Labilibaculum sp. DW002: one gene and its partner. The protein of the gene in region 1 binds, or shares a complex with, the protein of each later gene. Links are inferred from orthologs where the notes say so. Each region holds a gene or a part of one and is shown on either strand. Other genes may lie near its edges. The genes, in order: L3049_RS21215 and rny.

The links.
Region 2: L3049_RS21215 (region 1) and rny share a complex: the UniProt entries of both Bacillus subtilis proteins name them as parts of the possible RNA degradosome complex. The link is inferred for Labilibaculum sp. DW002 from one-to-one orthologs.

Annotation. Positions count from the first base shown.
Region 1 is NZ_JAKJSC010000012.1:438-3,751, reverse strand. What follows is about bases 241-3,221. They hold L3049_RS21215 (polyribonucleotide nucleotidyltransferase), read right to left. Parts: upstream 2,807-3,221; coding sequence 674-2,806; downstream 241-673. Other genes in these bases: rpsO (30S ribosomal protein S15), read right to left, coding at 2,912-3,181; L3049_RS21220 (hypothetical protein), read right to left, coding at 241-572. In the rest of the region: more of L3049_RS21220, read right to left, coding at 84-240. UniProt on the Bacillus subtilis protein: Involved in mRNA degradation. Catalyzes the phosphorolysis of single-stranded polyribonucleotides processively in the 3'- to 5'-direction. Necessary for competence development in Bacillus subtilis.
Region 2 is NZ_JAKJSC010000001.1:962,566-965,780, forward strand. The notes cover bases 334-3,215. They hold rny (ribonuclease Y), read right to left. Parts: upstream 2,600-3,215; coding sequence 1,067-2,599; downstream 334-1,066. Other genes in these bases: L3049_RS03690 (transglutaminase family protein), read left to right, coding at 334-1,014; L3049_RS03700 (cell division protein ZapA), read right to left, coding at 2,791-3,081; L3049_RS03705 (hypothetical protein), read right to left, coding at 3,091-3,215. Also shown: L3049_RS03685 (nucleoside phosphorylase), read left to right, coding at 1-65; more of L3049_RS03690, read left to right, coding at 154-333. UniProt on the Bacillus subtilis protein: Endoribonuclease that initiates mRNA decay. Initiates the decay of all SAM-dependent riboswitches, such as yitJ riboswitch. Involved in processing of the gapA operon mRNA, it cleaves between cggR and gapA.

The DNA of each region.
Region 1 (3,314 bases):
TTAACAATATTTTTTCTTGTGAAAAAAGTGTCCTTTCTCAAAAAAAATAATCACAATTCACTCATGATATTTTAAGAAGAAAATTAGATTTGCTTCCCATTTCGCAGGTAAAATTTATCCTTTCGACTTCCCAAAACATTACCAGCAAACATTCCTACTCCTGCAGCTAAGAAAAATGTGGTTGGATGAAATGAATAGAATATTCCAAAAGAAAGCAATAAACCAAAACAAGCTCCAACTAAAGTGAAAATTGCAGAATAGGTATAAGTAAAATGATGGGCTTGATAAACGTCATGTTGTACTTTAAGATGTTTAATCAATTTCTCTACTCTCTTTTCATACTCACTTCTATTTACCCCCGACTTATTAATCAATCGATCCAGATCATTTACAATTTCCTCTAATTCCTTCCGCGAATATTTACAGTCTAGGCAATTCTTTTGATTCTGAAGTAATTTTGCAATTCGTTTCAGCTTCTCGATCTGATAAAACCGATAATCCTTTATCGATATGTACAAATCAATTTGCTCATCTATATTTTTTGATATTTCTTCGATCCAGTTCTCTTCCATAAAAGCATTTCCTAAATAATTCTACAAAGTTAATCATTCAATAAACATCAAAAAAAAATCCCGGAATAAATCCGGGATTTCTAAATCGTATAATTGATTTATTATTTCTCGTTTTTCTCAGGCTTTGGTAATAAAACTTTTCTAGAAAGTTTCAATTTACCTGTTTTAGGATCGATACCGATAAGTTTCACTTCAACTTCCTGACCTTCTTTCAATACTTCATCAACAGTGTTTAGTCTGCGATGCTCAATTTCAGAAATGTGAAGTAAACCATCTTTACCAGGAAGAACTTCGACGAAAGCACCAAAGGCAACAATCGACTTAACTTTTCCTTTATAGATCGTTCCAACTTCAGGAACTGCAGTGATACCTTTGATACGACCTAATGCAATATCAATTGCTTCTTTGTTGTCAGCTGAGATATCAACATGACCTTTTCCGTCAACTTCTTCGATTACGATAACCGCACCTGAAGTTTCTTGAATCTCTTGAATAATCTTACCACCTGGTCCGATTACAGCACCAATCATATCCTTAGGAATAACAAGTGATACAATTCTTGGAGCGTGAGGCTTAAGATCTTCTCTTGGAGTTTCAATAGTCTCAGAAATCTTATCTAGAATATGAAGACGTCCATCACGTGCTTGCATTAGAGCTTGCTCCAATACTTCGTATGGAAGTCCGTCAACTTTAATATCCATTTGAGTAGCAGTAATACCATCTCTGGTACCTGTTACTTTAAAGTCCATATCTCCCAAGTGATCTTCATCACCTAAGATATCAGAAAGAACAGCATATTTTTTAGCACCTTCAGTTGAGATTAATCCCATTGCGATACCAGTTACCGGCTTTTTGATTTGGATACCTGCATCCATTAATGCTAATGTACCTGCACAAACTGTTGCCATTGAAGACGAACCATTTGATTCAAGGATATCAGAAACAACACGGATAGCATATGGAGAATCTGCTGGAATCATACCTTTAAGAGCACGGAAAGCCAGGTTACCATGTCCTACTTCTCTACGGCTAACACCACGATTTGGACGGGCGTCACCAGTTGAGAATGATGGGAAATTATAATGAAGAACAAACTTCTCTTTTCCTCTATAAAGTACATCGTCAACGATTTTCTCATCTAACTTTGTACCTAAAGTTACTGATGTTAACGATTGAGTCTCACCACGTGTAAATACAGCTGATCCGTGAGCACCTGGAAGGTAATCAATTTCAGACCAGATAGGACGGATTTGATCTGTATCACGACCATCAAGACGTTTACGATCTTCCAATACCATTTCACGAACAGCATCTTTTTCTACATCGTGGTAATAACGTCCAATTAAAGACATGTTGATATCTGAAGCTTCTTTTCCTTCTGAATATTCCTCAACAAATTCTTTTTTAATTGAAGCGAATGCTTCAGCACGCTGGTGCTTATTTGGATTCTGCAATCTTGCAGCTGCTAATACCTTAGCGTATGTTTTATCCACGATTAACTGACGAAGCTCTTCATCACTCTCCTCATGGCAATATTCTCTTTTTACAGTTTTACCTGTTAATTCAGCCAACTCAACTTGAGCTTGACATTGAACCTTAATAGCTTCATGGCCAACTTTGATAGCCTCTAACATTTCAGCCTCAGAAACTTCGTTCATTTCGCCTTCAACCATCATGATGTTATCCATGGTAGCTGCAATAATCATATCAAGATCAGCTGTAGCTAACTCTTCACGACCAGGATTGATCACCATTTTACCATCTATTCTGGCAACACGTACTTCAGAAATTGGTTCTGCAAATGGCACATCTGAAACTGCAATTGCAGCAGATGCAGCTAAACCGGCAATTGCATCAGGCATATCATTAGCATCAACCGAAATAAGGTTAATTGTAACAAAAGTTTCTGCATGATAATCTTCTGGGAATAGTGGACGTAGAGCACGATCCACAAGACGACAAACTAGAATCTCATGATCTGAAGGACGACCTTCACGTTTCATGAAACCACCTGGAAATCTTCCTAGAGCACTAAATTTTTCTTTGTATTCTACTGATAATGGCATGAAATCCACATCAGGTTTTGCATCCTTTGCGGATACAACTGTAGCCAACAGCATGGTCTTACCCATTTTTACTACTACAGATCCATCAGCTTGTTTAGCTAATTTCCCTGTTTCAATTGTGATGGACCTTCCATCACCTAATTCAATTTTTTTTTCGATTACATTCATCATTTGTAGTTTTATTCAAACTTATATTGGGATAAGGCTAGATGTTGCCGTACTTAAATAAAAAAAGCAATCCCGATTGCTCAAGATTGCTAATATTATAAGATATTACTTACGCATGTTTAATGCTTTAATAATAGCACGGTATCTTTCAATATCTTTTGCTTTTAAGTAATCTAATAGGCTTCTTCTTTTACCTACTAGCAATTGCAGCGCACGTTGGGTACTGTAATCTTTTCTATTTTTCTTAAGGTGCTCAGTTAAGTGAGCGATACGGTAGGAAAATAAAGCGATCTGAGATTCTGCAGCCCCAGTGTCTTTATTAGACTTTCCGTATTGTTCGAAAAGCTCTTGCTTTTTTTCTGCTGATAAATACATAATTCTTTTTTTGAATTTTAAAAAATATAATAATTGACTGCTCAACACAATCAGTTCGCAAAATTAAGCAATATTTTCTACAAAGCAAGATATCAACACAAAAACATCGTCTTAATCTATTGAATTATTGCTA
Region 2 (3,215 bases), on another replicon or contig:
GTAAAGACTATAAACCAACGATAAAAAAGTTGATTCAAACCGTTTTAGATCGACTTTGCAAATAGCTTTTACCCTTATTATCAAAGATTTAACCCGCAAGATTGTTTTTCCTTGCGGGTTTTACTATATTTAGTGAGGACTAAACCTATTGATATGAATAAGAATAAATTAGCTGCTCTATTGTCCTTACTGGATGATCCTGATCAAGAAATTTATCGAAGTATTGAAAAGGAGCTAGCAGAATTACCGATAAGTACGATACCTCAATTAGAAGATTCGTGGTTCAATTCAAAGAATGAAATGTACCAGGAAAGGTTGGAATCAGTTATCAACAAAATTCAATTCACTAATGTCAAGAAGGATCTAATAAAATGGGCCGCTTCCGAATCACCAAATTTGATTGATGGAGCTATATTAATCAATCAAAGTTACAATCCAAACCTCTTAACGGATCCTATTCGAAAAAATGTTCAGAAAATAAAGTACGATGTTAGCCTTGAACTAAACGAGCATCATACTGCATTGGAAAAGATTAAAATTCTTAACCATTTTTTCTACAACATTCATAATTATCATCCACTTCCTCCTAACCAGCCTACTAATTGGGACGGCGATATTGGAACTGTTTTATCTCAAAAAAATGGTAATTACATTATTCTAGCCATTATTTACGCTGGAATTGCCCAAGAGTTAAACATACCTGTCTATGGCATTAATTTGCCTGGAAGTGTTTTACTATGCTATAAAAACGAACAACACCCAGAATCAAAACGTACACCTTCCGACTCAATTCTTTTTTACATTAACCCAATCGATAAAGGAACCGTTTTCGGACAAAAGGAACTTGCGCAGATTATTTCAACAAAAAACATAGAGAATAACTCTAAATATTATCTTCCCACATCGAATAATAGTCTAATAAAAAGGTTGGTACAGCACGAAATTAGCGTGTACAAAAAGTTAAAATTGAATAGCTACATTCCAAATTTCAAAGAATTATTCAAATCCTTATAACAAAAAAGCACGCTTCTTTCGAAGCGTGCTTTTTTAACCTATAATTGTTTATCTACTTAGCGTAGTTAATGGCTCTAGTTTCACGAATAACCGTGATCTTTACCTGTCCAGGATAAGTCATCTCATCCTGAATTTTCTGAGCAATATCTAAGGATAAAGTTTCTGCTTCTTTATCAGAAATTTTATCGCTACCTACAATTACTCTTAATTCTCTACCAGCCTGAATTGCATATGTTTTCAACACACCTGGATGCGAAAGAGCAAGGTTTTCAAGGTCCTTCAAACGCTTGATATAAGATTCAACAATCTCGCGACGTGCACCTGGACGAGCGCCTGAAATAGCATCACAAGCTTGAATAATCGGAGCAAGCAAAGTTGTCATTTCAATTTCATCATGGTGAGCTCCAATTGCATTACAAATATCTGGTTTCTCTTTGTATTTCTCGGCCAATTTCATACCTAAAATTGCGTGTGGCAACTCTGGCTCATCATCTGGCACCTTACCTATATCATGTAACAATCCTGCACGTTTTGCTTTTTTAGCATTCAGACCAAGTTCTGTCGCCATAATAGCACAAAGGTTAGCCGTTTCACGAGCGTGCTGCAGTAAGTTTTGTCCATATGACGAACGGTATTTCATCTTACCAATCATACGAATTAACTCAGGATGCAAACCGTGAATTCCTAAGTCAATAGCTGTGCGCTTACCTGTTTCAGCCATTTCCTCTTCAATTTGCTTACGCGTTTTATTCACAACTTCCTCGATACGAGCCGGGTGAATACGACCATCAGTAACCAATTGGTGAAGGGCTAAACGAGCAATTTCACGGCGAACCGGATCAAAACCTGAAAGTACAATTGCTTCCGGTGTATCATCTACAATAATTTCAATTCCTGTAGCTGCTTCCAGTGCACGAATATTACGTCCTTCGCGACCAATAATACGTCCCTTAATTTCATCTGATTCTATATGAAAAATAGTCACTGAATTTTCAATCGCAGTTTCAGTAGCTACTCTCTGAATTGTTTTAATAACAACTTTCTTAGCTTCCATATTAGCCGACATCTTAGCATCCTCCATGATATCGTTTACATATGACATAGCTTCAGTTTTAGCCTCTTCTTTCAAAGATTCTACAATCTGATTTTTTGCCTCTTCTGCTGATAAGCCGGAAATTTTCTCCAACTGCTCAATTTGTTGACGCTTAGATTTTTCTAATTCCAACTCTTTTCTTTCAACCAACTCCATTTGAACATTTAAGTTCTCACGTATGGTATCAACTTCTTTCTTCTTACGCTGAAAATCTTCTACACGCTGATTTACTGCATTTTCTTTCTGTTTTACTTTATTTTCAACAACTAAAAGCTTTGCATTCTTTGCATTAATCTGCTTTTCATGCTCGGTTCTAAGTTGTAAGAATTTTTCCTTTGCTTGTAAGATTTTATCTTTTTTGAGAACCTCTGCTTCGGATTGGGCATCCTTAATTATTGAGCTGCTCTTAGTTTTAAGAGCTTTTTGCAAAACAAAGTAAGAAACAACACCCCCGCCAACAAAAGCAATGGACCCTATTATTATTTCAATCATATCATAGAATATTAAGTCAATATTATTATATATATAAAACAAAACCCGCACTATCACTCAGGCTTGCAGTCATAACATTAAATAGTATTATTTTAACGACCTTTAAGGTACGAGAAAATCACTACATAACATTAAAATTGCTAATCGCTTAAGAAATAATGCGGGTTTCTACTTTTTTATTCAAAAGTAAACTACTCTTTATCCAAAAATTCTCTTAACTCCTGCTCCATCACTTTAATTTCATCTAAAACTGGTGAAACATCGGTCTTATTTTCTGCTTCAATAACCTTTATAACGTATTGTAATGAGGCCATTGCCAAAAAATCTTGAGTATCTTTATCTTTATATCGTTGTTTGTATTGCAATACTTTCTCATTAATCATTTTTGCAGCTTTTCGGATAACCTCTTCCTGTTTCCGATCTATCTTTAAAGGATAGAAACGATCTGCTACATTAACTCTTATCGAAAGTTTTTCGTCCATAAACAAATTCTACCTGTTTAAAAGAGCAATACATTTATCAATCTCCCGCACAATTCGGTTAATTTTAACCTTAGCCTCTTGCGAATCTCCACTATTTGCCGCAAATGTTTTGGCTAACTTTAATGTATTGTATT